One region of the Lysinibacillus sp. 54212 genome, then DNA from elsewhere that is predicted to be linked to it. Evidence: predicted binding sites of a transcription regulator. Region 1 holds the regulator's gene; each other region holds the start of a gene.
The links. Region 1 encodes CtsR, which represses protease genes until heat stress. Its sites were predicted from a motif close to ATGGTCAATAAAGGTCAAACA; they were not measured.
Positions count from the first base shown of each region.

Region 2: a site for CtsR is predicted at 2,024-2,044, ahead of clpP (ATP-dependent Clp endopeptidase proteolytic subunit ClpP). Genes of this name have one in related genera too.
Region 3: a site for CtsR is predicted at 6,576-6,596, ahead of V4T18_RS14045 (ATP-dependent Clp protease ATP-binding subunit). Genes of this name have one in related genera too.

Region 1 covers NZ_JBAFWZ010000012.1:34,595-45,440, reverse strand. The annotation lists gene ispD (2-C-methyl-D-erythritol 4-phosphate cytidylyltransferase) at 88-771, opposite strand; gene V4T18_RS10300 (PIN/TRAM domain-containing protein) at 789-1,871, opposite strand; gene radA (DNA repair protein RadA) at 2,150-3,526, opposite strand; gene V4T18_RS10290 (ATP-dependent Clp protease ATP-binding subunit) at 3,692-6,133, opposite strand; gene V4T18_RS10285 (protein arginine kinase) at 6,123-7,232, opposite strand; gene V4T18_RS10280 (UvrB/UvrC motif-containing protein) at 7,229-7,774, opposite strand; gene V4T18_RS10275 (CtsR family transcriptional regulator) at 7,771-8,250, opposite strand; gene V4T18_RS10270 (DUF4870 domain-containing protein) at 8,413-8,718, opposite strand; gene V4T18_RS10265 (acyltransferase) at 8,810-9,025, opposite strand; gene V4T18_RS10260 (globin-coupled sensor protein) at 9,226-10,551, shown strand; gene V4T18_RS10255 (acyl-CoA thioesterase) at 10,601-10,846, opposite strand, start outside.
Region 2 covers NZ_JBAFWZ010000009.1:95,501-106,346, reverse strand. The annotation lists gene V4T18_RS08495 (amino acid ABC transporter permease) at 1-501, opposite strand, end outside; gene V4T18_RS08490 (basic amino acid ABC transporter substrate-binding protein) at 524-1,321, opposite strand; tRNA gene V4T18_RS08485 (tRNA-Arg) at 1,797-1,871, opposite strand; gene clpP (ATP-dependent Clp endopeptidase proteolytic subunit ClpP) at 2,134-2,727, shown strand; gene V4T18_RS08475 (HPr family phosphocarrier protein) at 2,900-3,157, opposite strand; gene whiA (DNA-binding protein WhiA) at 3,268-4,215, opposite strand; gene V4T18_RS08465 (gluconeogenesis factor YvcK family protein) at 4,267-5,250, opposite strand; gene rapZ (RNase adapter RapZ) at 5,255-6,139, opposite strand; gene V4T18_RS08455 (NUDIX hydrolase) at 6,164-6,631, opposite strand; gene trxB (thioredoxin-disulfide reductase) at 6,886-7,830, opposite strand; gene V4T18_RS08445 (tetratricopeptide repeat protein) at 7,989-9,509, opposite strand; gene hisIE (bifunctional phosphoribosyl-AMP cyclohydrolase/phosphoribosyl-ATP diphosphatase HisIE) at 9,979-10,599, opposite strand; gene hisF (imidazole glycerol phosphate synthase subunit HisF) at 10,596-10,846, opposite strand, start outside.
Region 3 covers NZ_JBAFWZ010000022.1:26,499-37,344, reverse strand. The annotation lists T-box leader at 135-349, shown strand; gene trpS (tryptophan--tRNA ligase) at 405-1,394, shown strand; gene fabF (beta-ketoacyl-ACP synthase II) at 1,643-2,881, opposite strand; gene V4T18_RS14055 (beta-ketoacyl-ACP synthase III) at 2,899-3,834, opposite strand; gene V4T18_RS14050 (YjzD family protein) at 4,041-4,232, shown strand; gene V4T18_RS14045 (ATP-dependent Clp protease ATP-binding subunit) at 4,439-6,559, opposite strand; partial or broken gene V4T18_RS14040 (cyclic nucleotide-binding domain-containing protein) at 6,739-7,053, shown strand; gene V4T18_RS14035 (Crp/Fnr family transcriptional regulator) at 7,054-7,434, shown strand; gene V4T18_RS14030 (metal-sulfur cluster assembly factor) at 7,490-7,804, opposite strand; gene V4T18_RS14025 (prolyl oligopeptidase family serine peptidase) at 7,859-8,617, opposite strand; gene V4T18_RS14020 (Cof-type HAD-IIB family hydrolase) at 8,742-9,548, shown strand; gene V4T18_RS14015 (oligopeptide ABC transporter substrate-binding protein) at 9,611-10,846, opposite strand, start outside.

The DNA.
Region 1 (10,846 bases):
CTCTCCTATTATAGCTCAGACAAATAACGGATTTTCCCAAACAAAAATCCCACTAGCTTCATTCATCTAATGAGATTATCGGTCCTGCTATGATTTTCGACTCGCTAAAATAGCTTCACCGAAAATTAAATCTTCCTTTGTCGTCATTTTCACATTTTCGTAGCTACTCTCAACGATATGCACTTCATGCCCAAGACGTTCAACTAGCATCGCCTCATCTGTCCCGAGAAAACCTACCTTTTCAGCTACATCTTCGGCCTCTGCTAATAAATCAAAACGAAAAGCTTGTGGCGTTTGAATCATCCATAAGCTTTCACGATCAACCGTTTCCGTAATGACTCCATCGCGCACCTTTTTCATCGTATCCTTCGCACGTACCCCTGCAATAGCTGCACCTTTAACAAATGCCGTCGAGGCAAGACGTTCGATAATTCCATGCGTAATAAATGGACGAGCCGCATCATGTACTAGCACGATATTTACATTGCTCATTTCTTTAATACAGGAGTGCACAGAATGCTGTCGCTCTTCACCACCAGCTGGCAGACCCTTTACTTTTGTGATGTTGTACTGAGCTAACAAGGCTTCGATAAATAAACGCTCCTCAGGCTTTACGGCCAGCCAAATGCCAGTACAATTGACATCCGCTTCAAACACGTTCAATGTATGAATTAAAATCGGCTTTTCGGCAAGCTGTAAAAATAATTTATTTTGTCCGGCACCCATCCGCTTTCCACTACCTGCTGCAGGCAATACTACCTCATACTCCACATTTCCACTTCCTACTCTTATGCAGTTTCTTCCTTTGGCTTCGCGAAAATCATTCGCCCCGCAGAAGTTTGCAGCACACTCGTTACTGTAACGGTAATTGCCTGGCCAATATAGCTTCGACCACCCTCTACAACAATCATCGTTCCATCATCTAAATACGCAACACCTTGATTATGCTCTTTGCCGTCTTTAATCACGACGACCTGCATATCCTCACCCGGAATAACAACAGGTTTAACAGCATTCGCTAAGTCATTAATATTTAATACTTGAACTTGATGCAGTTCACATACTTTATTTAAGTTAAAATCATTCGTTAATATTTGCGCGTCCATTTTTTTCGCCAGACGAACTAGCTTTAAATCGACCTCACCCACATCTTCAAAATCATCATCTACAATTAGTACTTTGGATTGTCGTTCGTCTTGAAGCCGTTTTAAAATATCGAGGCCACGTCGTCCACGTGTACGCTTTAATGTATCCGATGAATCTGCAATATGCTGAAGCTCCGTTAGAACGAATTGAGCTACAACTAACGTCCCCTCCACGAAACCTGTCTCAGAAATATCTGCTATACGTCCATCAATGATCACGCTTGTATCTAGCAGCTTATACATCGGCTTTCCATCTTGAGATGCATCTGTAGCTCGCTTCTTATTTGGATTACCTGATTTCGTAAAAATTTGAAGAAGCTCATCCCGTTTACTAAAGCCGAGACGAAATCCTAAATAACCTAGAACAATTGAAAACATAATCGGCAGTATATCGGTAATAACCGGTAACTGAATCCTTTCAACAGCAAATCCAATCAAAAACGCTACACTCAATCCGACAATTAAACCAAGTGTACCGAATAGTAGATCTCCTGCTGGCAAGCGAAACAATACCTCTTCCATCCACGTAATAAGACGCACACAATAATCCGACAAAACAAAGGATAATATAAATAATAAAGATGCCCCTATCGCTACTGAAATATAAGGATTGTTGAGCCACGGATTAGATGATAAATGAATAAGTTCGTATAATGGCGGTAAGAAAATGAGACCTAACGCTCCTCCAATAAATAGGAATGCAACTTGAATTACCTTTTTCAACATATTTTCACCTCCTTCCTTTTATTATACATAGTTGTCCGTTTCATAGCGATGCAAAACATCTAGCTTTTTTACTAAAAACATTTACGTATACACCCTTAGACACCAACGAGAAGTCTAAAGTTCCCTAACGAGCGAAAAAATATTAAAAACCACATTTTAATCATTGAGGTAGAGCATTTTAAAACAGCCTTATGGGGATTTATTTTCACAATTATCGCCCTTCAATAACAAAGAAGGAGAATCAAAAAGTTTTACCTTTTCGATACTCCTTCTTTATTCTATAAATCGTTAAAGCATGCACGTAAGCTATCAGCAATCGTTTCCACACCGACGACTTGAATACCTTCTGGGAAATCCCAGCCACCCAAATTCGATGCCGGAATAAATGCCCGTCGGAAACCAAGCTTTGCGGCTTCTTGTACTCGCTGCTCAATACGGCTTACACGTCGTACCTCACCCGTCAATCCCACCTCACCGATAAAGCAATCTGTTGCACGGACAGCTTGGTCTTTAAAGCTCGATACAATGGATGTTAAGACGGCTAAATCTATGGCTGGTTCATCTAGCTTCACACCACCAGCTACTTTAATATAGGCATCCTGAGCCTGCAGTAGCATACCCATTCTTTTTTCAAGCACTGCCATTAGTAGCTGTACACGATTTTGGTCTACTCCTGTTGACATACGCTTCGGATAGTTAAAGCTTGTCGGCGTGACGAGAGATTGAATTTCTACTAGAATCGGACGTGTCCCTTCCATTGATGCCACAATGGTTGAGCCTGCAGCACCTTGTGAGCGCTCCTGTAAAAAAAGCTCGGATGGATTTAACACTTCCTTTAATCCACCTTGTAGCATTTCAAATATTGCAATCTCATTTGTTGAGCCAAAGCGGTTCTTTTGGCTACGCAAGATACGGTGATTATGATGACGCTCCCCTTCAAAATAAAGCACCGTATCTACCATATGCTCTAGAAGACGGGGACCTGCAATTTGACCTTCCTTCGTAACGTGTCCAACAAGGAATATAGCGATGTTTTTCGTCTTCGCAATGCGCATTAGCTCGGCGGTACATTCACGCACTTGCGACACACTTCCAGGAGCACTTGTTACCTCCGGATGATGCACTGTCTGAATCGAATCGACAATTACAAATTTCGGTTGTACCTCTTCTATCGTTTGATGTAAAAACTCTAAATTCGTTTCTGAGTAAATATAAAGCTCGGCTGATTTCACGCCTAATCGTTCTGCTCGTAGCTTTGTTTGCCGAACCGATTCCTCCCCGGAAATATACAGCACTCGGTGACCTCGATTTGAAAGTAACGCAGACACTTGCAATAATAACGTTGATTTTCCGATACCTGGATCGCCGCCAATGAGAACAAGGGAGCCTGCCACAATTCCGCCGCCGAGTACTCGGTTTAACTCATTCATTTCCGTAACAATTCGTGCTTCTTCCATCGTTTCTACGTTTATAAGTGGTGTAGCCTTTTGCGTCGATGATGTTGAATGCTGAAATGCACCGCGCGGACCTTTAGATACGATTTCTACTTCCTCAACCATCGTGTTCCAGTTGCCGCAGCCCGGACATCGCCCCATCCATTTTGCAGACTCATAGCCGCAACTATTACACATAAACTTTGTTTTCTTTTTCGCCATGAAAGCCTCCTAGGGTTTTATTTCTATTATATCAAAATGAAGGGGCGCTTTATATGAGTCGATTTCCACCTAGCAAACCTAAATATATTGTTCCTCAATAAAGAAAAGCCGTCCGAAAAACGAGTAATTCACTCACTTTACGGAAGGCTTTTGCATGCTAAACGATTACGCCTCTACAGCTTTTTCTTTTCCACGAATTTTAAAATCACCGTCAACATAATCAAAGATTACGACTTGACCTGTTAGAACGTTCCCTTTTAATAGCTCTTCTGATAAACGATCTTCTACATGCTTTTGTAATGCACGACGGATCGGGCGCGCACCATATTGCGGATCGTATCCTTCCTCAGCAATTTTCTCAAGCGCTGCATCTGTAAGCTCTAGCTCGATATCTTGCTCCTTTAGACGTTTTGTTAAAGCATTTGCCATGAATGACACAATTTCTTTCAATTGCTCTTTTTCTAAAGAATGGAACACAATCATCTCATCGATACGGTTTAAAAACTCTGGGCGGAAGGCTTTTTTCAGCTCTTCTAGCATTGTGCTCTTCATATCTTTATATTTCGAATCAGGATCACCTAAGTTGAAGCCAACATTTTTCTTGAATTTCAACGCGTCTACCCCTACGTTAGAGGTCATAATGACAACGGTATTACGGAAGTCCACAACGCGCCCCTTGGAATCTGTCAGGCGGCCATCATCTAATACTTGTAGTAAAATGTTGAATACATCTGGGTGTGCCTTTTCAATCTCGTCTAGTAAGACAACAGAATACGGTTTGCGACGTACTTTTTCTGTTAATTGGCCACCTTCATCAAACCCTACATAGCCTGGAGGAGCCCCGACTAAACGAGATGTTGAGTGCTTCTCCATATACTCAGACATATCAATTCGAATCATTGCATCCTCATCACCAAACATCACTTCTGCAAGCGCACGAGCAAGCTCTGTTTTACCTACACCGGTTGGCCCTAGGAAGATGAATGAACCTATTGGACGTTTAGGGTCCTTTAACCCAGCGCGAGCTCGACGTATTGCACGGGAAATGGCTTCTACCGCTTCACTTTGACCTACAACCCGTTTATGCAGCTCATCCTCAAGATTTAACAGCTTCGCTGATTCCTCTTGTGCAATTTTAGATACAGGGATTCCCGTCCACATCGATACAACCGCTGCAATATCCTCAACTGTAACTTCCGATTCTTCCTTCCCTTGCTTTTCTTTCCACTCTTTTTTCGTCTGCTCTAGCTCTTCTTTAATCTTTTGTTCTGTATCCCGAAGTGCCGCCGCTTTTTCAAATTCTTGGCTTTGTACCGCGCCATTTTTATCAGAGCGAACATTTTCTAATTTATTTTCAAGCTCTTTTAGATTTGGCGGAACTGTGAATGAACGCAAGCGAACTTTTGAGCCAGCTTCATCCATTAAATCTATCGCTTTATCTGGTAAGAAACGATCCGAAATATAACGGTCTGATAATTTGGCCGCTGCATCTAGTGCCGCATCCGTAATTTTCACACGATGATGTGCCTCATAACGATCTCGTAAGCCCTTCATAATTTGAATCGTTTCATCAATTGTTGGCTCATCCACTTGAATTGGTTGGAAGCGACGCTCTAATGCCGCATCTTTCTCGATGTATTTGCGGTACTCATCTAATGTTGTGGCACCGATACACTGCAACTCACCGCGGGCTAGTGACGGCTTCAAAATATTGGATGCATCAATAGCACCTTCCGCTCCACCTGCACCGATTAATGTATGAAGCTCATCAATGAATAAAATAATATTGCCTGCTTGACGAATCTCATCCATCACTTTTTTCAGACGATCCTCAAATTCACCACGATATTTCGTTCCGGCAACTACCGTCCCCATATCCAATGTCATAACGCGCTTATCACGTAAAATTTCAGGTACCTCATTATTAACAATTTGCTGAGCTAGGCCTTCTGCGATTGCCGTTTTACCAACACCAGGCTCCCCGATTAATACCGGATTGTTTTTCGTACGGCGTGATAGCACTTCAACTACACGCATAATTTCCTTTGAACGGCCAATAACAGGATCTAATGAGCCTTCACGGGCAACAGCTGTTAAATCGCGGGCTAGGCTATCTAACGTAGGTGTATTGACTGCTTGGCTTTGTTGCGCCCCTGCTGCATTCGCATCGTTATTCCCTAACAGTAACAGCACTTGCTGACGCGCCTTATTTAAGCTAACACCTGTATTCGCTAATACGCGGGCTGCAACCCCTTCGCCTTCACGAATAAGTGCCAGTAAAATGTGCTCTGTGCCGATATAAGAATGGCCTAGCTTACGAGATTCATCTACTGAAAGCTCAATCACCTTTTTCGCACGTGGCGTATAGTGCACGATCGGCCCTACATTTTCCTTCCCTTTGCCAACAAGCTCTTCAATTCCTGATTCAATCATTTGCGGGCTAATGTCAATAGCCTCCAAAGCCTTCGCTGCGATACCGCCACCCTCGCGAATTAGCCCTAATAAAATATGCTCTGTACCTATTGACTCGTGCTTCCAACGAATCGCTTCCTCTTGAGCTAATTGTAAAACCTTTTGTGCACGCTGAGTGAATCGATTAAACATCATAAGAATCCTCTCCCTTTTCCCTTGTCATAGGTTCATTTCGATTTTGCATTCTCAATTTCTCTTGTAATAATTTTGCGCGGAAGATATCACGTTCTTCCGGCCGTAATTCTGTATTTGCATATTGCTGTATAAAGCCTGGCTGTAAAAGTAACATACATTCATTAAGCTGAGCTATCGATAGATGTTGAATAATTTCCAGGTCCACTGCTAATCGAACATTCGATAAGCATGTGGCTGCCTCCTCACTCGATAACACCCGTGCATACAGCAATGTTCCTAGCGAACGATATAATCTATCCTCAAGTGTAACTGGAGCACGAGCAAATAATTGCTGACGAGCTTTTCGTTCCTTTTGAATAATTTGCTCTACGACGGTTTGTAGCTCATCTAAAATTTCTCGTTCTGATTTTCCTAGTGTGATTTGGTTTGAGATTTGATAGATATTCCCTAGATTCTCACTACCCTCACCGTAAAACCCTCGTACAACCATTCCTAACCTAGCCATCATTTGAATTAATACATTCATTTGCTTAGACATTGTCAGTGCTGGCAGGTGCATCATAACGGAAGCGCGCAAACCAGTTCCAACATTGGTAGGACAGCTTGTTAAATATCCGAACTGTTCATCATATGCATACGCTAACTGCTTTGATAAGTAACGATCTACCCGTTTTGCTTTTTCATACGTTTCAATTAACCTCGTACCGGGTGATAAGCATTGTATTCGAATATGATCCTCCTCATTAACCATTACACTAATTGCCTCATTCTCTGTTAAAAACACAGACGCGGTTTTTTCGTGCTTCGCTAAGTTTGGACTAATTAAATGCTTTTCAACTAAGACTTGACGCTGGAGAGCCGACATTTCTTTCATTGAAAAATAAGAGAAATGAGTATCGTTATTGTCAATACTTAGTAACACTTTCATGACTGCCTCATCCACTTGCTTTGCATCTTCTTCAGAAAAACTAATAGGGAAGAGGATTCCATTTAAGTTACGAGCAAATCGGATCCTCGTACTCATTACTATATCTGCATTTTCTCCCGATGCTTCAATCCAAGATGGCGTCGTATTTTTCAAAAAGTGTTCGATATTCATGGTGCATCTACACCTCCAACATTTAGCTTACGCTCGATTGAACGCACTTCATCGCGAAGCTTTGCTGCTTCCTCAAAGCGCTCCTCTGCAACCGCTCGCTGCATTTGCTGGCGTATTTGATCAATTATCTGCTGCAATTGTGCTATTTGCTTTACTTCAACTTGTTCGTTCCCAACATGCTTCACATCTGCTTGAAGGCGCTTTAAGACAGGCGGTAGCTGCTCCCTAAATGTGTCGTAACATATGGCACAGCCAAATTTACCAACCTTAAGAAATTGCCTAAATGTAAATCCACAGGACGGGCATGCATTCTTTTTTTTCGTCTGCTGTACTTCCTCCTGCGATTTATTTTTCCATGCTGGCATACCGAACCAGTTAGACATGAGCTGATGGATAGAGACTGGCTCCTCCTGTAAATCAAAATGGAATGGGTGAAATTGTGATGCACACTCCTCACAATAATGGCGTTCTAGTTTAGTACCATTTTGTATTTGTGTAACGGTCACTGTTGCATGTCTTTGCTTGCAATGCTCACAAATCATGGCTGCTCACCCCTTTTTTCAAACTTTAATGTAAGTAGCATCGCTTTTAGTATAAGTGCCCGCAGCTCGTCTCTTACTGGCAAGGGGAGTTGAAGCGTCGAACGATCAATGGCTGCTAGCATTAGCTTCGCCTCCCTTTTCGTGATGATTTCCTCATCAATTAACCGATAGACGATATGCTCTGCTGTCGTTTGTGGAATGCTCACTCTAATTTGATTTAGCATTTCATCAAACAAAGCCTGCTGTGAATGCATCTCAACCCTCAAAATGCGGATATATCCCCCACCGCCGCGCTTACTTTCAACTAAGTAGCCACGCTCTGCTGTAAATCTAGTATTAATAACATAATTTATTTGTGATGGTACACATTGAAATTTATCCGCCAGCTCGCTTCGTTTAATTTCAATATGCCCTTGCCCTTGTAATTCGATAATTTGTTTTAAATAACCTTCAATGATGTCAGAGATATTTCTCAATTTATACCTCACCCCAGTTCAACTACTGACTTTGACTATCTTTGACTATATTATACAGAACGAAAAAAACGAAAAGCAATTAAAAAGCCCATATACTTTATTAAGAAAGGAAATAAAAAAATCGGCAAAATCTCTTTTAAGATTTTACCGATTTTACAAAAATTATACCCATCGTCCTACAATTGGGTAGTTCCAAGGTGTTTCATTAATTGCTTTAATAATACCGATGATAGGAACAACAATACCCATGATGGAGAAAATCATTAAAAATGGAATGCCAATTAGCACAATGATTAATGCCGCCGAAATCGCGACTAACAACCACATAACTCCTTGGAATAACAGGGCTTGGATAGATAACCTCTTTACTTCTTCTTCTGTAGAGATTAAGAAAATAAATAGTGGCACTAACAAAGGAGCAAAAAAAGCACTTGCATGCAGGATTACCTTCAACCATTTAGATTCCATTTATATCAATCCTTTTTATTAATTTATTTATAGTACATATACGGTTAGCTTATGAAAAAGTTTCAAAATAAAAGCCACCATTGTCTGGTGACTAGTATGGACCACGATCTTCTGGTCGATCCTCATCAGGCTGAGGGAATAGAAAATACGAAATAATCGCTGTGAAAATGGTTGCACTCACTAGAATTAAAAACTTATGTAGTGAAGGTACATCAGGAAATCGATTAAATAACATCATTGTAGATGTTACAGCTACCACAATTGTTAAAGGAATCACATATTTTAAACGCTTTTTATAAAACTTCATCGTTAACTCCCTTTGCTTTGAAATAATAGTCAAACCACTTTCATTTTACCGATTATATAAATAAAAAACAAATAGTAGCATATCTGTGTTATTTATGACAAAATATCAAAAGGGAAATTACAAATTTTCTACAAAATAGGTCCATAATTGCATAGAAAACTATAAAATAGGTAGTAGGTATTTATATTTGTATAGAAGAAATGGAGAATGCAATGATTAACTGGTTTACTAAATCAAGCACAACGACAAACGGCAGCTTTTTTGAAACAGAAAAATACATCCAACAAGTTAAGCTAGATGTTACCGATCCTGAAGTAACCAAGCAAATTCAATTATTACATCTTACAGCTACTGATTTAGCTATTCTTAAACAATTACAGCCATTAACCAAAGACACCATTCCCAAGATGGTTGATCAATTTTACGAGGCGATTAGTCAATGTAATAACTTAATGGCCATTATTCAAAGAACTTCACGTATCGATAAGTTAAAGATTACATTGAACAAGCACCTTCAAGATATATTTAACTGTACAATTGATCGTGCATATATTGAAGAACGTAAAGCTATTGCCCATGCACACGTTCGCATCGGACTTCGCTCTAAATGGTATTTAGCGTCGTTTCAATCGCTGATGACGACGTTTATTAACTTTGTCAATGAACTTAAGCTATCTACTAAGGATGCCACTTTAGCGATAAATGCTTTTTCTAAAATCATTAACCTCGAACAGCAATTAGTTATCGAGGCATATGAAAATGAGGAGGAGCGTATTCGCATACAGGCCGAAAATGTCAAACACACTTTAGTCAATACCATCCAAGGCACAGCACATGAGCTTAATGCAATTAGTGCTGAAACAACGGCATCTCTCCAAGCAATTGCCTTACAAACAGATGAGATTGCTGCAGCCACACACCAGGGGCTTGACTTTGTTGCTGAAACTGAAAGTAAATCGAATGTTGGTAAGGAGCATCTAGGTAAACAAACTCAACTAATGAGAGCCATCCTAGATCGTGTGGATGAATTAGAATCGTCGATGTCTGAATTAAGTGTTTCATCCCAAAAAATATCCGACATTGTCGGACTCGTCACAAGCATTGCAGATCAAACAAATTTACTTGCCTTGAATGCATCAATTGAAGCAGCACGTGCGGGTGAACACGGAAAAGGATTTGCAGTTGTGGCAGATGAGGTTCGCAAATTAGCGGAGGAAACAAAAAATGCGGTTCACAACGTCTCCCTACTGATTAAAGAAACTGAAAGTAATATTACGCAGATGGCTAGCTCCGTTAACAGCGTGGATTCACAAGTACAGGTGAGCGTTGAAACGCAACAAGAACTAACCTCTTCATTTAATTCCATTGCAGAGGCCGTATCGGGTATTCGGGAGCAATATATAAGCACTTCGGAGGATATTGATACCATTTCAAATTTAATTACAGAATTAACACATGGGGCAAAACAAGTTTCATCCTCCTCAGATTCTTTAATAGAGGTTGTCGATGAATTAACAAAAGAATAAAAAACTGGTCGTACAGGGCAGCAGGAATAGCCTTGTACGACCTATAAAATTAATGCGATAATTCTCGCTTCATTTTACGATATTCACGACGCATTGGGCCTGTTTCAAAAAGGCGACGTTCCCTATCTGTTTCAGGATAAATCCCCGGAATCTCACGAGGTTTTCCACTTTCATCAATAGCTACCATTGTAACAAAGGATTCCGTTGTTAAACGCTCTGTTCCTGTTTTAACATCCCGACATACGACGCGAACATATACTTCCATTGAGGTACGGCCGGTACACGTTACAATAGA
Region 2 (10,846 bases), on a different contig from region 1:
TGAAGAATCCTTTAGTAAGGCAATAAATTCATTACCAAGTGGCGGAATCATACGTCGAAACGCTTGCGGTAGGATTACTTTACGCATCGCCTGCGTATGTGTTAACCCAAGCGATCGTGCCGCCTCCATTTGCCCTTTATCGATTGATTGAATACCGGCACGGAAAATTTCCGCATTGTACGCCGCACTATTTAATATTAAACCTAGAATACCAGATACCCACCAACCCATCGCCTGACCAAAGATCGTTGGAATTAATGCTAAGTGAATTAATAATAATTGCACAAGCATCGGTGTACCACGGAATATGTCTACATAAATTTTACATGGCCAATAGATAAGTTTGTTTTTTGATACTTGTCCCAGTCCAAGGAATAGACCGAGAATTACCCCACCGACATAGCCACTTAATGTTAAAAGAATTGTTGCCAGAATACCTTTAAAATAAAGCTCACGGTAGTTCCAGATTATATCCCATTGGAAAAAATCAAATACCTCCATCTGAAACACCTCCACGTATAAATTATTTTAATTCTTGTGTAACCCCAGTATATTTCATGATAATCTCATCAAGCTTACCGTTGTCTTTAATTTTTTGAAGACCCTCATCTAATAGATCTAACAGTTCCCCGTTCCCTTTTTTAACCATATAACCGAAATAATCAAGTTCAAACGATTTATCCTCAATTGTTTTCAAGCCTGCATCCGGGTTATTTTTAATATATTCTAGAATTACAGCATTATCACCAATTGCCGCTTGAGCTGATCCATTTAAAACTTCCGTTAAAGCTACTGAGAAGTTTTCATAAGCTAGAATTTTTGTACTTCCTTTACCTTGTAGGTCCTGTGCCGCTATATGGCCCGTTGTATTTAATTGAACAGCTACTTTTTCATCCTTTAAATCTTTTAAAGACTCAATCTTTGAATCTTCCTTTGTTACGATTAATAATGAAGCTTCATAATACGGCTCTGTAAAGTCATAAGCTTTCTTACGATCTTCTGTAATAGTAATTGCAGCTGCACCCATATCGATCTCGCCTGTTGTTACTTGCGCAAGCATTGGATCCCAGCCAACATTTTTAATTTCAGTTTCAACGCCCATCTCTTCACCAATTGCCGCTAAAATTTCAGCATCTATACCAACTACATTCCCTTTTTCATCTAAATATTCGAATGGTGCGTACGTTGCTTCTGTACCGGCAACGATTTTTGTAATTTCTCCATCGGCACCTGTTTTTACATCATCCGAACCACAAGCAGCAAGAATCATTGAAGCCGCTGCGAAAGGTGCGATTATTTTAAAAATACTCTTTTTGAACATAATAAACTCCTCCTCTTATTATCAATTATCTGTGAGTTGATGATTAAATGATATTTACCATTATAGTAATTTCGGAATTTATATACAACATAAAATTTTATAAAAAATGATTAATATTTCACTTTGTTGAATTTTTATAACGTTTTTGATGAAAAAAATATACTAAAAGCAAATAATTATTCATCTTTACACAATTCTCCGGTATCAAAGAATTAAAAAAAGCCGTCACTTTTTTGTGACGACTGATGATCGGACCTTCATACTGTTATGTAGTCCGGAGATTAACCATTATATAAAACTGCAGAAGTTTTTTGTTGAATTAGTTTAAGAAGAATGAACTTGGGATAAAATGAATAGGTACAGTTGTTTTCAATTTACCCCACTTTTTTTCATTCCCCTGTGTCCGATTAGGCTGCTAAACTATCCGGGCACAATTGGGTATTGCTATTACACTTATATAATTGAAACAGTAAAATGGCGCCCTCGGAGGGAATCGAACCCCCAGCGGAAGAACCGGAATCTTCAGTGTTATCCATTACACCACGAGGACAATATAATTAAAATAAAAACAGTTAACGACTCCTATACTTTTGCACACTAATATAGTGCATTAAAAATACAAGATAATATCGCCAATAATATGACGACCTACCCATTATACAAGTGTATCCTGCACATTTCAACTATGAAAGTCGGAGTTTATATTTGACCTTCCTTGACTATAATGTGTATGATATTGGTACAGCTGAAAACCATTCCTTTTTTCAGCATTAAGTATTCGAATTAACCTTTTTAAAAGGAGGATTTTTACAATGAATTTAATACCTACAGTTATTGAGCAAACAAACCGCGGTGAACGTGCATACGACATCTATTCACGCCTATTAAAAGACCGTATCATTTTATTAGGAAGCGCGATTGACGACAATGTTGCCAACTCAATCGTAGCGCAGTTACTTTTCTTAGAAGCAGAAGACCCAGATAAAGATATTTTCCTTTACATTAACTCTCCGGGCGGATCCATTACAGCGGGGATGGCAATTTACGACACGATGAATTTCATTAAGCCACAAGTACAAACAATTTGTATCGGTATGGCTGCTTCTATGGGCGCATTCCTACTTTCTGCGGGTGAGCCAGGAAAACGCTATGCCTTACCAAATGCGGAAGTAATGATTCATCAACCACTAGGCGGCGCTCAAGGTCAGGCAACTGAAATCGAAATTGCTGCAAAACGCATTTTATTCTTACGTGAAAAATTAAATACAATTATGGCTAAAAATACTGGTCAAGATTACGAAACATTAGCTCGTGACACAGATCGTGATAACTTCATGACAGCAGAGCAAGCTAAATCATACGGCCTAATCGACAAAATTTTCGACCGTAACACTGACAAGAAATAATTTTTGTCCAGCGCATCGCTATAAAAGCGGTGCGTTTTTTGTTTTGCATCCGGAAGATTAATTAACCTATTTTCGGTTTTATTTATCTTCAACGTTATTTATCCTATCTTTTAATTATCCGACAACGTAAAAACACATAACCTAGGATCGGTCCAGGTTATGTGTTGATTCATTAATCTTCATGTTGGATTATAGCTGTTAATGCAGTAACGGCTTTTTCTGCATCGTCGCCTTCAGCCATTAACGTAACGACTGTTCCTTGAGCAATTGCTAAGCTCATAATGCCCATAATCGATTTGGCATTTACTTTTTTGTCGTCCTTTTGTAGGTATATATCTGCCTTAAAGCGGTTTGCTTCTTGCACGAAAAGTGCAGCTTGGCGCGCCTGTAAGCCAGTTTTTAATTTTACTTCTACTTGGTTTTCAACCATTCGCAAAACTCCCTTTCCTTACCGTACATCTACCTATAGTTTATCTTAACGAAATAGCACAAAAAGAACAATGTCTGATTATGAAATCGTTACCATTTTATTTTACAAGGCTATGAATTAATTTGCTCGCCTCTGCGAAGTGCATCAGCAATTTCGTCGATTTTTCGTAGTCGATGATTTACACCTGACTTACTAACAACTCCAGTCGATACCATTTCTCCTAGCTCCTTTAATGTTACGTCCTGATATTCGACACGTAGACGTGCAATTTCGCGAAGCTTTTCCGGCAACTGATCGAGCCCAATTGCATTCTCGATAAATCGAATATTATCGACTTGTCTTAGGGCTGCACCAATTGTTTTATTTAAGTTTGCTGTCTCACAATTGACGATGCGATTTACGCTATTACGCATATCTCGTACAATTCGCACGTCCTCGAATTTTAACATCGCCTGATGCGCTCCAACTAAGCTTAAAAAATCTGAAATCTTTTCCGCTTCCTTTAAGTACGTAACAAAGCCCTTTTTCCGCTCGATTGTTTTAGCGTTCAGCTGAAATTGATTCATTAAATCTGCAAGGGCTTCTCCATGCTCCTTATAAAGAGAATATACTTCAAGATGATATGCAGATGTTTCAGGATTATTAACAGAGCCCCCAGCGAGGAATGCGCCGCGCAAGTACGCTCGCTTATGATTATTTTTCGGTATAAGCGACTTCGAAATTGTATGATGAAATTGAAACTCGTCAGAAATAATTTGTAAATCTGTTAGCAATTCTCGAGCGCCGTCGCGAACACGACAAATATAAACATTATTCTTTTTTAAACGCATCTTTTTTCGAACGAGCAACTCAACATTATAAGGATATAATTTTTTGACAATTGTATAAAGACGCCTTGCAATGGCGGCATTTTCAGTCTGAACATCTAAGCTTAGTTGACGGTTTGCAAAGCTAAGAGAGCCGTTCATTCGAATGAGGGCGGATACTTCTGCCTTCAAGCTTAGATCATCTGCATCGACTTGCGTTAACTCCTTTTTTGTCTCTGAGGCAAATGACATAGAATTAACCCCCTTTCCATCACAATATGTATGTTTTATCATACCATATCGTTACGATAAACTCGTTCTTTCTTTTTCCTGGAGTTGTGTATATTCACAAAGCCAATCTGCTACACTAATCGCATCATGACGAACGACTCCTTTTGTAATAAGCGCTATTTCTCTTTTATTGATTTCTAATCCTAGCTCTTGTAAGCGCTCAATATCAAAATGAACTGGTTCAGCATTTTCCTCTTTATAGCTTTCCTTGATTGGCTGTGGTAGGTCTTCGTTATTAATCAATATCGACTCAAGAAACGTCTTGCCAACATGGAGATGAATAGCCGCTACATGATCAGCAGCACTGTAGCCAATCGTTTCTCCCTTTTGGGTCATTAAATTGCAAATATAGATTTTTTTAGCCCTAGCTCGTACGACTGCCTCTCCAATATCTTTCACAATTAAATTGGGAATAATGCTCGTATATAAGCTTCCTGGACCGATTAAAATATAATCTGCTCGATTAATCGCTCGAATCGCCGCTGGTAACGGTTGCGTATTTGGCGGCGTTAAAAAAACACGCTTTATAGGCTTGGTCGCATCAGAGATTTTTGATTCCCCCTGAATATACGTACCATCTTGTAACTCTGCGTGTAGTGTAACCTTTTTATTAGCTGCTGGAATTACCTTACCATGTACATTTAATACTTTACTCATTTCTGCAATGGCATGGCTAAAATCACCTGTTATTTCGGTTAAAGCGGTTAGCATTAGATTTCCTAATGAATGACCACCTAAATCATTGGAATTCGTAAAGCGATACTGAAACATCTGCTCTACTAATGGCTCTACATCCGATAGAGCAGCGATGACATTTCGTACATCGCCTGGTGGCGGGATATCATAATCATCACGTAGCCTTCCCGACGAGCCACCATCATCTGCTACTGTAACGATTGCAGTAATATCAAAATTATGTGTTTTTAAGCCGCGTACTAAAGTCGATAAACCTGTACCGCCGCCAATTACTACTATGCGCTTTTTCTTAATGCCCATTACATCAATCCTTTCGATGATGTTGATCGATATCTCTATGAGTAATTACGGTTTGTTGCGTATGACTTAACAGCTTTCCAAAATATTCTGCCAGCGTTACAGAGCGATGCTGACCTCCAGTACAGCCAAATGCAATAACAAGCTGAGATTTCCCCTCCGTTTTATATTGTGGAATCATAAAATGGAACAAGTCTGTTAGCTTTGCAATGAGCTGTTGTGTTTCATCTGTCGCCAAAACGTAGGACGATACTTCTGTTTGTAGCCCCGTTTTATGACGAAGCTCCTCTACGTAGTAAGGATTTTTTAAAAAACGAACATCAAACACTAAATCTGCATCAATCGGTATCCCATGCTTAAATCCAAAGGACATCACATTTATGGAGAATATCGGTGCACTCGTATTAGAAAACTCAAATGTGATGCGCTCTCGTAGTTCACGTGGCTTCATTTGAGACGTATTAAAAATCTTCTTGGCACGCCCCTTTAACTCCGATAGCATCTGACGCTCCTGCTGGATTCCTTCTAGCGGTGATCCAAGTGGTGAGAGTGGATGAGAGCGACGTGATTCTTTATAACGACGTACAAGCGTTTCATTATCTGCATCTAAAAATAGTATTTGCGGCGAAATATCCTCTTCCTTCACTAGGGCATCCAGCGCATCAATTAATGAATCAAAAAATTCTCTCCCTCGTAAGTCCATAACAGCGGCAATACGTGTAATTTTTTTCTCTGATTCTTTCATCAAAGCTAAAAATGTAGTTAGTAGTTCAGGAGGTAAATTATCCACACAATAATAGCCTAAATCCTCAAAGCTTTGTACAGCAACCGTTTTCCCTGCACCCGACATACCTGTAATGATTACTAATTCATGTGTATAGTGCTGACTTATAGCCACTTTAGATTCGCTTCCCTTCTATTGTTCAATTGACATTTGTATAGTTTCACTAATTAGCTCAAAATCCTGTGTATACTCAAATGTGCCATATTGTATTCCTTGTTTAGTAGAGGCAAATACTAGATTTGTACGATCTCCCTGCGCCATCGGAAGTGTTTTTAAGCTTTCAATAGTATGCCATGCTAGCTTGCCTTCTCGTGTTTCCTCAAAAGGTGTGCCTTCAACACCTTTTGCGACAAAGGTATATAGCATCCATTCATCGACAACTCTGTCTCCGCTTTTAATAACCATTGTAAAAACACCCTTTAAATGAATATCATGTGGTATTACATTTGTTTCCTCTTGAAACTCTCGAATGGCCGCCTCGTAAATGGATTCGCCACTTTCCATCTTTCCGCCAGGCGCGACGAACCACCCTCGTCGTGGCTTTTGCAATAGTAATACTTTGTTGTCCTTTATCGCTAACAGGTTGGCAATTCTTTGCATAACAAAAACACCTCAAATCTATTCTTTCACTTTTCTCCATTATAACTTGTTAGGGCGCATCGTTACAAAAGTATACAATCCTTTCTCATAAAAAAAGAGGCTGCCTCCGCTTTTTGCTTCGGAAACAACCTAAATATAAAGTATAAAAAAGGGGGTAAACTTCGTCAGATTGCCTAATCAACAATCTTACTATAAATCCATTTTACCCAATATTTGTTTCATTAAGGTTACAGTAGCATTAAATCCACGTAAAATTATTGCTCAAACTTTTCTTTTAGCTCTTCTACGAAATGCTGTGCTGCTTGTGCGGCAATACTGCCATCACCTGTTGCTGTAACGATTTGACGCAGCATTTTATCACGTACGTCACCAGCAGCAAAAATACCTGGCACTGCTGTCTCCATCTTTTCGTTCGTTACAACATAGCCGTTTTCATTTAAAATGTTAAGCTCTTTAAATGGTGCTGTTAGTGGGTCCATCCCGATGTAGATGAATACGCCATCTGCTTTAAATTCAGATTCTGTCCCATCTACTGTCGATTGAAGTGTAACACTTCCTACTTTGCCATCTACTTCATTAATTTCCTTTACAGTAGAATTCCAAATAAAGTCGACTTTTTCATTTGCAAATGCACGGTCTTGTAAAATTTTCTGTGCGCGTAATTGATCACGACGATGAACAATTGTTACTTTTTCAGCAAAGCGTGTTAAGTATACACCCTCTTCAACTGCAGAGTCACCACCGCCAACAACGACTAAATTTTTCCCTTTAAAGAATGCACCGTCACATACTGCACAGTAGCTGACACCACGACCACCAAGCTCTGCTTCACCTGGCACACCCATTTTTTTATATTCAGCACCCGTTGAAATAATGATAGAACGTGTTTTATATTCTTTATTTCCAGATTTAATCGTTTTGTACTGCTCACCATCGATGATTTCTGATACATCGCCATAAGCATACTCTGCACCAAATTTTTTCGCATGATCGAACATTTTCGTTGATAATTCTGGTCCTAAAATTGTATCAAAGCCAGGGTAGTTTTCTACTTCCTCTGTACTAGCCATTTGACCACCAGGAATACCGCGCTCAATCATTAATGTTGAAAGGTTTGCACGTGAAGTATAAACCGCCGCTGTCATACCTGCTGGGCCTGCTCCAATAATTACTACATCATAAATTTTTTCTTCCGTCATTGTAACTTCCTCCTCTGATTAGAAAAACACATCTCGTTCAAAACAAGGCGTGATACTGTCTATTCTTTTGCGGATATTCACTTTATTTTATACTTTCTTATGTGCCAAGTAAGTAATTATATCGTATGCGATGTAATTACTCTTTTCAACTTTTATGCTTATGATAATTGGGTTGGTACGAAATCGATTAGCTCATCACAATACTTTGTAAGTGTTGCTACAGATACTCCATACTGCCCTGCAAATCTCTTTTTCGTTACTTTTTCATCCATTGCAGAATGGAACATATAATCTACGGCAGCAGCTAATGCATTAACATTTTTGAACGGATAGCTTTCCTTTATTGCTATATCAAATAGCGCAAACCATAGCTGTAATACATGAGCTACCTCTTGTCGAATGCTACCATATTGATCTGCAATAACTTCAGCAACTGACATAGCTCGTATAAAGTGGAGCTCTGCTTTATTTTTTTCATTAAATTGATGACCAAGCCCATATGCCAAACATAGCTTTTCTAGTTCATTATATTTTGATACATCCAACCATTTTGGATGCGCAATAATCTCTTGCTTATAGGCAGAGCGCTTTAAAAGGAAAAAGCCAAATAATCGGTCGGATGTAAAGCTGCTATTGATTTTGTCGATAATAATTTCTCGACTATTTTCAAGTGAATTGTTTTTATTGTCTACTCCTAACCATGGCTCATAGCCTTCCTTCGATGGATCCAGTTCAAGTAGGTTATTCCAGGCTGATTTCGCAATACCTTCATGTCCTGAAAAATAAGCTGATTGGGCAAGCCAAAAATAAAAACCAGGATCCCCTTCAAAACCACGTCTACTCATTGAACGAAGCCATTTAAATGCTGTTTCATATTCACCGATTAGTGCTAATGTAGCCCCTAATTTATAGCGATTATCCCATTCATATGGCTGAATTTTTGTTAGCACCTCTAGCAAAGAGTTTAGCTCAGTGTCATTTTTTTCATAATAAGCAAACACAGCTAGATTACATAGGGCATGGAGATTGCCATGATTTTCTCGAAGCACATGATTTAATAATGCCTTTGCCTGTTCTGGCTCTCCGATATAAAAATAGGCAAGCGATAAATTGTTATAGGCCGGCCATGTATCTGGGAATTGCTCAATCAAGTCTTCTAGCACCGCTATCGCTTGCTCGAAGTCTCCTTTTTCCATAAATCGTCGTGCTTTTTCCTGTGAAAGCAATTTCTCAGAATCCTGCTCATCTAGCTCTTCCAAAGAGTCTCGCTCATATTCCACAAAATCTAAAATTTCACTAGCTTCCATGGCGTACATCCCATTTGGCTCTAGTTCTAAATATTTTTCCGCATACTTTTTGGCATCATGCATCAACCCGATGCAGCCTGACACTTCAGCTAGCATGAATATAAGCTCTGGCTCATTTGGATCTAGGCTATAGGCTGTATGTATAAGTTCATATGCATGGTCAAAGTTTTGGGCTTCCATTTCTAAAATGCCATATTGCAAAAGAATAAGCGCATCGTCTGGGCTTAGTTCTGCTGCACGTTTAATATATTTATACGCCTTATCCATTTGTTCGCGTTCCAATGCTGTAAGTGCTTTTTGGTAGTAATAGTCACCGTTCGGAATAAACGATACGACGTTAGTGTTCTTTTTTATTTGACGTTTATTTTCCAAAAATATTTCCTCCGAAACAATAAATAAGGAACGCTAGAACACGTTCCTCACAATAGTACCTATTATAGCACAAACAGCCTAAGAAACCGCTACATCTGTTCATGACGATTTTTAAACAATTATTATGGCATTAATTACATAGTTCATATTTTCTTATAAAATATGACTATTCGCACCGTTACGCTACAGGCGGACGCATTCTGAAGCTGTCGCCTTTCGACGCAGAAAACAGGAGTACTGCCTTCTTATTTTTTTCCTTCATGACGCTTTTGAAGTACATCTAGAACTTCGTATACATCAATTTTTTGCGTCTGCCGGCTGTCGCCTTTCGACGCAGAAAACAGGAGTACTGCCTTCTTATTTTTTACCCTCATGACGCTTTTGAAGAACATCTAGAACTTCGTATACATCAATTTTTTGCGTCTGCCGGCTGTCGCCTTTCGACGCAGAAAACATGAATATTTTCTGCTTATTTTTTTCCTTCATGACGCTTTTGAAGTACATCTAGAACTTCATATACATCAATTTTTTGCTCTTGTAGAAGGACTAGAAGGTGGTATAGTAGATCGGCTGCTTCCCATTTTACTTCTTCTTTATCACGGTTTTTAGCCCCGATGACAACCTCCGTTGCTTCTTCACCGACTTTTTTACAAATTTTATCGATCCCTTTATCGAATAAATATGTAGTGTATGCCCCTTCAGGCATATCGATTTCACGTTGACGAATAACCTCCACAAGCTGTGGCAGAATTCCGACTGATCCTGGTTTATCATTCTCTACTAGCTCTTTAGTAAAGCAAGATGTTGTGCCAGTATGACAGGCTGGACCGGCTGGCAAGACTTCAACAACTAATGCATCCCCGTCACAATCCCCTTTAATACATACAACCTTTTGTGTATTACCACTCGTTGCTCCTTTATGCCAAAGCTCCTGACGCGAACGTGAGTAGAACCATGTTTCATTCGTTTCAATAGTTTTAACTAAAGATTCCTCGTTCATATAGGCTACCGTTAATACTTCTTTTGATCTTGCATCTTGAACAACAGCTGTAATTAAGCCTTGCTCATTAAATTTTAACCCTTCAATCATCTGACACGAACTCCTTTATTCCGCAAGTAAGTTTTCACTTCTGCTACGCTTGTCTCTTTATAATGGAAAATCGATGCGGCTAATGCGGCATCTGTATCAACATCCTGTAAAACCTCTCTAAAGTGCTCTGCATTTCCTGCACCACCACTTGCAATGACTGGAACAGTGACAGCATCACGAACTGCTTTTGTCAGCTCTAAATCAAACCCGGATTTTTCACCATCCTGATTCATACTCGTTAAAAGAA
Region 3 (10,846 bases), on a different contig from region 1:
ATTAAGTAGGATACATCAACATACTGTTCTATTTCCATTAAAATTATGTCCCATTGCCAAAAGTTTATACACCTATTTTACTCAAAAAGATTGCTTTTTCTGTGAAATATATAATATAATTTCAAAAATGAAATGTAAAAACGATGACGAAGAGTAGTACATTTGATTCGCATTCCCTAAGAGAATCTGTGGTTGGTGAAAACAGATGGATGCACAAATGGAATGGACTTCCGAGTTAGCCCTGTGAACTAAAAAGTAGCATGGCTCGTACCCTTCACGTTACGAAGAAAAGTGGCCAAAACTGGCAAGCTGGGTGGTACCGCGGATTCTAACATCATTCGTCCCTTTTCGATACTGATCGAAGGGATGCATGATGTTTTTATTTGTTTAAGGAGGGTTTTTCCATGCTAACTATTTTTTCTGGCGTACAGCCAACAGGTACAATAACATTAGGTAACTATATTGGTGCAATTAAGCAATTCCCTGCACTACAGGACGAGGGGCAGGCAATATATTGTATCGTCGACCAACATGCAATAACAGTACCACAGGACCGTTTAGAGCTACGTAAAAATATTCGAAGCTTAGCCGCTATGTATATTGCCGTAGGGATCGATCCGAAAAAGTCTATTTTATTTATTCAGTCTGAAGTTCCTGCACATGCACAGGCTGGTTGGATTTTGCAGTGTATCGCTTCCATCGGAGAGCTAGAGCGAATGACACAGTTTAAAGACAAATCAAACGGCAAGGAATCTGTATCTGCCTCACTCTTAACTTATCCACCACTAATGGCAGCCGATATTCTACTATACAATGCAAATCTCGTGCCAGTTGGAGATGACCAAAAGCAGCATATTGAGCTCACTCGTGACCTTGCAGAGCGCTTTAATAAACGATATAACGATGTGTTAACGATTCCTGACATTCGTCTACCTAAAGAAGGTGCACGAATTAAATCATTACAAGAGCCAACGAAGAAAATGAGCAAGTCCGATCCGAATACAAAAGCGACAATTCGTTTACTGGATACACCAAAGGAAATTGAGAAGAAAGTGAAAAGTGCTGTCACTGACTCCGAAGGCATTGTGAAATATGATGTAGAAAATAAACCAGGCGTTTCCAATTTACTAACGATTGAATCTGCCTTATCGGGTGTAGCGATTGCTGATTTAGAAAAGAAATATGAAGGTAAAGGCTATGGCGACTTCAAAGCTGGTGTTGCTGCTGCTATTATTCAACACTTAACACCTATTCAAGAGCGTTACTATTCTTTAATTGACTCACAGGAGTTAGACGACATTTTAGACGAAGGTGCTGCAAAAGCAAATACGATTGCAAGCAAAACCCTTAAGAAGATGGAGAACGCAATGGGATTAGGTCGTAAACGACGCTAAATAAAACTAATAGTGAAAAAATTGCAATATAAAGCTCGCTTGTTTGTAAAATGTACTTGATTACTGCATTCCATGAATAACCAAGTGTGCGATAATTTAAATACAATATACAATGACTAATCGACATCACACTCAAGCCATAACATACTATAAACACAACAAAGCGAAACACAATTTCATCCTTTCATTAACGTGGATTGGTTTTACAAAAAATGCCTGTAACAAAATTACTTGTTACAGGCATTTTATTATTGAAATTTTTTAAATAGAAGGCTTGCATTATGTCCGCCGAAGCCTAATGAGTTACTCATAGCGTATTCTACACTTGCCTCACGCGCTTCATTTGGTACATAGTCTAAGTCACATTCTGGATCCGGATCATGTAGATTAATAGTTGGAGGTAAAATACCTTCTTTTAAGGCTAGAAGTGTGAAAATAGCTTCAATCCCACCAGCAGCACCTAATAAATGTCCAGTCATTGATTTAGTAGAGCTCATCGCAAGCTTATACGCATGCTCCCCAAATACTGTTTTTACAGCTTGCGTTTCAAATAAATCGTTGTAAGGTGTACTCGTACCATGTGCATTAATATACCCTACTTGCTCTGGAGCTACATTAGCAGTTTGAAGCGCTTGACTCATTGCGCGAGCTGCCCCTTCACCATTTGGAGCTGGTGCCGTAATATGATGCGCATCGCCTGTTGCACCGTAGCCTAAAATTTCACCATAAATTTTCGCACCGCGCGCCTTCGCATGCTCTAGCTCCTCTAGAATTAAAATCCCTGCACCTTCTGCAATAACAAACCCATCTCGGTTTTTGTCAAACGGACGTGAAGCTGTAGCCGTATCTGAATTTAATGTCAATGCTGTATTGGCACAAAATCCTGCAACTGCCATTGTAACGATTGGTGCCTCTGCTCCACCAGTAATCATAACATCTGCATCACCGCGCTCAATCACTTTAAATGCATCGCCAATGGAGTTAGTTCCTGATGCACATGCTGTAACTGAACATGAATTAATGCCCTTTGCACCTAAATAAATTGATACTTGCCCTGAAGCCATATCCGGAATCATCATTGGTACGAAGAATGGACTTACACGACGAACGCCGCGTTCCTGGAAAGTTAAAAATTGCTGCTCAAACGTTTCCATTCCGCCAATACCAGAACCAATCCAAACACCTGTTCGTGGTGCTAGTTCTTCTGTTATCTCAAGATTGGCATCCTTTTTCGCCATTAAAGCTGCCGCTAATGCGTAATGTGTAAAACGGTCCATTTTACGCGCTTCTTTACGATCAATAAACTCTTCAATATTGAAATCCTTAACTTCTGCTGCTACTTTTGCCGGGAATTTTTCAGCATCAACACGTGTTAATGGTCCAACTCCTGATTTCCCTGCTTTAATTGCTTCCCACGTTTCTTCAATTGTATTTCCTAAAGGCGTAACTGCCCCAATACCTGTTACAACTACTCTACGTTTTGTCATTTAAAGTTCCCCTTTCTTTATTTTCCCCAGCGAATTGTTACGGCTCCCCAAGTAAGGCCGCCACCAAATCCAACGAGTACAAGTATATCATCGTCTTTAATTTTACCAGCTTCTAGCTCCTCAATCATTGAAATACCAATAGAGGCTGCAGAAGTATTCCCATATTTATGAACAGTTTTAGACATTTTCTCTTCTGGTAAATTTAGTCGTTCACGTGCCGCTTCCATAATACGAATATTCGCCTGATGTGGAATTAAAAAATCACAATCCTCTTTTTGTAAGCCTGCTTTTTCTAGCACATTGATTGCGGATTCGCCCATTTGACGAACTGCAAATTTAAATACTTCACGACCATTCATAGCAATTTGATCATTTTCATCTAGATATAAGTATTTACCACCTGTACCATCTGCACCAAGCTCAAACGATAAAATCCCGCGTCCTTCAGAGACTTTAGATAAGACTGCTGCACTTGCGCCATCTCCGAATAATACAGCCGTATTGCGATCCTCCCAGTTTGTTAGCTTAGAGAGCTTTTCAACACCTACTACTAAAACATTCTCATAGCTGTTACTTTCAACAAACTGTTTTGCTGTAACTAACCCGTAGATAAAGCCAGCACAAGCTGCCGAAATATCCATTGCTGGGCATTTAGCTCCAAGTCGTTCCTGGATTTGACATGCTACACTCGGAAAAGCTTGATCCGGCGAAACCGTCGCTACTAAGATCAGGTCAATTTTTTCAGGGGATAGCCCTGCATCTTCAATTGCCCTTTGAGCTGCATAAAAACCTAAATCCGATGTATCTTCATCATCTGCCGCGATATGTCGCTCCTCGATACCTGTTCTTGAACGAATCCACTCATCCGTCGTATCAATCATTTTTTCAAAATCAAAATTTGTTAACACCTTTTCAGGTATATATTTTCCCATTCCAATAATTCCTGCGTTCATACAAAGTCTCCCTTCACAATTAAGACTAATTATTAGCACTTGGTCATAATTATAGCTCACAAAAATTTATTACACAATGGAAAATTTTTTTGATTCTTCACGAAATGTTCTCAAAAGTTTATTTTTCTTTTTATAAAACGTATGTTATGATATTGAGGGTGTAATTAAACAATACGATACAATAATGTTTGATAGAGGTGAAATTAATGCAATATATTATGACATTCTTTTGGTCATTCCTACTAATTTCTATGTTAAATTATGTAGTAAGTTCTGTAATGAACGTAGATTTTAATTTCGTGACAGGTGTAATTGTTTCTGTAGCGTTTTCAGTATTCGTTCTAGTAATCGCTGCCATTATTCCAGATGGTCCTGTTGCAGATGCTGATCATCATTAATTTATGAAGCGTTCCTTAAAGGGCGCTTTTTTATTTTGGGGACAGTATATCTTTCTTTCGTTAATTCCCGAGCCTATTTTGTTGATTTCTTCACTCTTACCGTTGATTGCAGAACTGATTTCGTTAATCTCCATTGATAAGAGATCTCTTACCCACTTCCACACTAAAAAAGCTGCCCCTATTACTAGGAACAGCCCTACTTCAAATTATTTAATCACAATTTCTCCATTACTCATTATTAATTCAATTTTGTCGCCTGGGCCGACCTCACCGCGAAGTAATTCCTTTGCAGCAGCCGTTTCTAAATGGCGTTGAACAAATCTCTTTAATGGGCGGGCACCGAATTGCGCATCTGCACCGTGCTCAACAACAAAATCAATTACCTCAGGACTTACAACAAGCTCTACCTCCTGCTCAGCTACTCGCTTTTGTAGCTGCTGAACATACTTCAAAACAATCGCGTGGAAATGCTCGTTCGTTAACGAATGGAACGTTATAATATCATCCATACGATTTAACAGCTCTGGCTTAAAATGCTGTCGTAGAGCCACCATCACTCTATCCTCTATAGCCTGCTCGTCTGAGGCGCCTAATAAATACTCAGAGCCGATATTAGATGTCATAATTACGACCGTATTGGAGAAGTTAACATTTCTTCCTTGGCTATCTGTAATGCGTCCATCATCTAATATTTGCAGTAAAATATTCGCTACATCGGGATGAGCCTTCTCGATCTCATCTAATAGTACGACTGAATATGGATTTCGGCGTACTGCCTCTGTAAGCTGACCGCCCTCTTCATAGCCAATATAGCCTGGAGGTGCGCCGACTAGACGAGATACGCTATGCTTTTCCATATATTCACTCATATCAATTCGAATGAAATGATCCTCTGAATCAAAAAGCTGTGCCGCTAGTGCTTTCGCTAGCTCTGTTTTACCAACACCAGTTGGACCTAAAAATAAGAAGGAACCAATCGGCTTTGTTGGATCTTTAATACCGGAACGCGCACGCCAAACAGCCTCTGTCACGAGCATTACTGCCTTCTCTTGCCCAACCACACGCTCATGTAATGTATCCTTTAAGCGCAATAATTTCTCTCGTTCCCCTTCCACAAGCTTTGTGACCGGAATACCAGTCCAACGAGACACAATAGATGCAATTTCCTCTGCCGTTACTTCTTCACGTAGGATTCGATTTTCCGCAGATTCTGATATCGCCACTTCTAAATCTGTTATCTCTTTTTCAAGTGCTGGAATTTTACTATATTGTAGCTCTGCCGCTTTATTGTAATCGCCTCGTGCCTGAGCATCCTCAGAATCACGTCGATACTTATCAAGCTTCTCTCGCTTTTTTTGTAAGTTTTGGATACTTTCTTTTTCTAACTCCCATCTCTTTCGCATTTCAGCGGACGAAGCTTTTAATGTCTCAATATCCCCTTGCAACGTTTCTAAACGTTTTTTACTCGCGTCGTCCTTTTCTTTCCGTAGCGCCTGCTCTTCAATTTCGAGCTGCATCAATCTGCGTGTAACAATATCTAATTCCTGTGGCATGGAATCAATTTCCGTACGAATCATTGCACAGGCTTCATCGATTAAATCAATCGCCTTGTCCGGTAAAAATCGTTCCGTAATATAACGATTAGAAAGCTCTGCCGCTGCAATAATTGCACGGTCATGAATACGAACACCGTGATGCAGCTCAAAGCGTTCCTTCAAACCGCGTAATATCGAAACTGTGTCCTCAATAGACGGTTCACGTACCATCACTTGCTGGAAGCGGCGTTCTAGTGCCGGATCCTTTTCAATATACATACGGTACTCATCAAGTGTAGTAGCACCGATACAATGCAATTCACCGCGAGCTAGCATCGGCTTCAACATATTGCCTGCATCCATCGCGCCATCCGTTTTACCTGCACCAACAATCGTATGAATTTCATCGATAAATAAAATGATGCGCCCTTCTGATTCCTTTACCTGCTTCAGCACACCCTTTAATCGCTCCTCAAACTGACCTCGGTAGCTTGCCCCAGCGATTAAAGCACTCATATCTAGCTCATACAATAGGCAATCCTTTAACCCTTCAGGTACATCCCTACGTACAATACGCTGTGCGAGCCCTTCTACAATGGCTGTTTTACCTACACCAGGCTCACCAATTAGTACGGGGTTATTTTTCGTTTTACGCGTTAGAATACGAATAACATTTCGTATTTCCTCATCACGCCCAATAACCGGATCCATTTTGCCGTTCTTTACTTCTTCTATTAAATTTCGTCCAAACTGCTCTAGCGGTGGACGATTATCTTGCTGCTGAAATTGCATCTTCATCCCTCCAAAAAGTTTGACCTTCTTTGACTAATTTGATTATAAAACGGTTTTATTAAAAATGCAAAATAATCCTTCACAATATTTTTACTCTTATTTCCATTAAATGTGTGCTATCATTATTTTGAATATTTCAGTTCATTCTCTTCACACACTTCAGTAAGGATGTGATTTAAATCGTTACTTTACACAGTATTTCAACGAAAATTTATCATTTATTTCAAGAGCATGGATTAGGCATACATGTAGAAAAGGGAAACTATATCTTTCGTGAAGGTGAACGTGCGGAGAATATATTTTTTGTATTACAAGGCGCCATTCAAATAAGTAAAGAAACAGAGAGCGGAAAGGAATTAACGATTCGAATTTGCGGAACAGATGGGATTATTGGAGAAAGTTCACTATTCTGTAAGCTTAATTATCATTCGACTACCGCCAAGGCACTTGAGCCAACGAATGTACTTGTACTACCAACAGCCACATTAGAGCTTTTGTTAACGGAGCATCCATCTTTACTAGTTGAATATTTAACGTGGTTACAAACTGAAAATTTGAAGCATCAAAGCCGAATTCGCGACCTTGTCTTAAATGGCAAAAAAGGGGCATTGTTTTCTACTTTAATTCGACTAGCAAATACATACGGTGAATTTCGTCATGATAATGAAGTGTTCATTAATTTCACATTAACAAATACTGAAATTGCGAATCTTTGTGCAACAAGCCGTGAAATGATTAATCGCATGTTAAACGATTTAAAAAAGCACAACATTATTACTTTTGACAAAGGATATATTACCATTTTAGATTTGCAATTTTTAAAAGATGAAATTGCCTGCGAAAACTGTCCGTTGCATATTTGTCGAATTGATTAATAATCCTTTTACATTAGAAAAATCCCGCCTTCGAGTGGAAGACGGGATTAATTACTTAACGGATACCTAATGCCATTTTTGCATAGCGTGACATATTATCTTTTGACCACGCTGGTGTCCAAACGATATTTACTTCTGTTTCTTTTACTTCAGGTAATTCAGCTAGCGCTGTTTTTACTTGATCCACAATTACGGGACCTAGAGGACAGCCCATTGAAGTTAATGTCATTGTTACGGTTGCTAAACCTGCATCATCTAAATCTACATCATATACTAAGCCTAAGTTGACAATATCAATACCTAACTCAGGGTCAATTACGTTTTCTAATGCACCTAACATACTGTCTTTCATATCTTGATCGATTGCCATAGTTGAAACTCCTTTCACAACGGTGATAACAGTAATCATATCAAAAGTTACGAATTATGCCAAATGTTGTGCTAGCCATTCTGTTACTTCTAACATCCCATTTCTTGAAACAGCATGTCCCGCCTTTTCGTCTAAAATATAGCGAGCCTTATGTGCTTTATTTTCCTTTATTAAATATTCATAAAACGGATAGGTCATATAATAAGGTACAACATTATCTTGCTTTCCATGCCAAAAAATAGTGGGCACTCGTTCAAAAATTTCTAAAGAGGAATCGATATTATACTGTGCTAACCTATCTAAAACAGCCTGCTGCTGTTCCTCTGCTATTGGAATCTCTATCCCCTGTTCCTTAAGCTGCCTAACCTGATACTGCGCCATGTCTGTATAGCTTGTGATTCCCATTAGAATTCCAGCTGTTTTGATCCAATTATAATTTTTTAAGCAACCTGCTGTTGTAATACCACCCATCGATGTACCCGCTACCCCAATTGCTTCTGTCGTTAATACATTTCGTTTATGGAGTTCTTCATAAATTATGCCGACATCCTGTATATAGTTTAAAACGATTTCCCAAAACATGCTATTCATTTTCGCCTCTGAGTAGGATTGCGTTCGTTCACCGTGTAAATAGGCATCTGGTAAAATAACTCGCACTCCTTTTTCAACCAATGTATACGCATAATGTAAATTATGTTCTTTCGCACTTAAAAATCCATGTAGAAAAATGACAACAGGTGTTTCATTTGTCATCTCTTCCTTATATACATGTAATATCGGTATTTCATTCCAAAGTTCTTTTTCTACAATCACTCTATTCACTCCTCAACCACTATGTAGTTATAGCGTAACAAAAAAATCCAATTTAAGTTACAAAATTTTGACGAACCGTTTATTTAAACGATAAAATTGATAAAGGTAGAGAGGAGGTACCAAAATGAAGCAGCATTTAATCGTGTTAGACTTAGATGGTACATTATTAACGGATACAAAAACAATATCTCCATATACTAAAGACATTCTTTCAAAAGCAAGGCAGGCTGGTCATCAGGTGATGATTGCAACTGGTCGACCTTTTCGTGCTAGCCAGCTGTATTATAATGAGCTTGCCTTAACGACTCCTATTGTTAACTTTAACGGTGCACTTGTACATCATCCAAGAAACAAGGCATGGGATGCTATGCATTCACCGATTGCAATGAGCGTTGTTCATGATGTCGTCGATTCTATTCATAAATATGAATATAACAACCTTATCGCTGAGGTTATGGATGATGTTTACCTGCACAATGATAATGACGAACTAATGAATATTTTAAATATGGGTAACCCACGTGTCACTATGGGCAATTTAAAATTTAATTTACTTGAGGATCCAACAAGTTTACTTATTCAGTCAAGTGAATCGAATGTGCCTATTATTCGTCAGCATTTGCATGATGTTCATGCAGAATTAATCGAGCATCGTCGCTGGGGCGCCCCGTTCCATATCGTAGAAATTGTGCGTAAAGGGCTAAACAAAGCAGTAGGTATATCAAAAGTTGCTCATGAATTTAACATTCCACGTGACCGCATTATCGCTTTCGGTGATGAGGATAACGATCTTGAGATGATTGATTATGCAGGAATTGGCGTTGCGATGAATAACGGCATCCAGGAGCTAAAATCTATTGCCAATGAAATTACATTAAGCAATAATGAGGACGGAATTGGTAAGTTTTTAGAGGATCGATTAAAGCTATAATAAAAAAAACTCTCGGTTTGGCGGTATTGCCAAGTCCGAGAGTTTTTTATTTGAAACATTAATTATTGAGCAACTGGTTTGTCAGCTACTAACTCAACATCATGTAAGTTACTAAATACTTCGTTTGCATAATCAATATTCCAGCTTTTCACACGTTTGTTTACGATAGCAAGCTCTAAACGATATTGTAACGGAACAACTGGTGCATTTTCAGCAATATGTTGTTCAAACGCAAGGAATTGCTCTGCACGGAAATCTGCATCAAATGATTTTGATGAATCGATGTCCTTTAAGATTGTTGTTAACTCAGGTGAAGAATAACGCGTGAAGTTAAATTCAGCTTTGTCTGAATATACACCCGATGGAGATGGGTTAGAGCCTACACCCCATGCAGCCATAAAGATATCGATGTTTGGATCATCAGCTTCTACTTTATCGTAGAAAGAGTTGAACTCGATTGTACGACCATCAGTATAAACAACTTTTAATCCTACTTCTTCCCAGTTTTGTAACCAGAATGCAGAGATTTGCTCTGCTACATCGTCACCAGACATTGTAGCGAATTTAATTTCGAATGGTTTACCAGCTTTATCTTCACGGATACCGTCGCCATCAACATCTTTGTATCCAGCTTCGTCTAATAAAGCATTTGCTTTCTCTGGGTCATAAGAATAACCCTCTAAAGATTTATCATGGAACGAAGTGAATACAGGTGGTACGATCGCATTCGCACGTGTACGTAAGCCATCATAGAATACTTCATTTACTTCTTCAACGTTCATAGCATAAGCCATAGCTTGACGTAATTTTACGTCACCCATTTTTGAACCTTCGATATCAGTTGCAACTGTTCCGTTAGCTGCATCCCATTTACCTAGCTTGAAGCCAATATAGTTATAGTAAAGCTCAGGACGAGCAAGAATATCAATGTTAGTTAATCCTTCAATTTCAGGATATTTTGATGATCCGAAGTATGATGTAACATCATACTCACCTGATTCTAATGCTTTCGCAATTGAAGCAGATGGAACTACTTTTACAATAACGCCGTCTAATTTAGGAGCGCCTTTCCAGTAGTTTGGATTCGCTTTATATTGAACAGACTCACCAGAAACTACTTTCTCAACAACAAACGCGCCAAGAGTAACTGGATTTTTACGAATTGCATCATGCTCTAATAGATCCTTCACTGCTACACTTCCAAGAATATGTGAAGGCTCAGCATAGTATAATAACCCGTCACCACCAGAGAAAATACCAGGTGAAATATCTTTTAATTGAATTTCTAACGTTGTTTC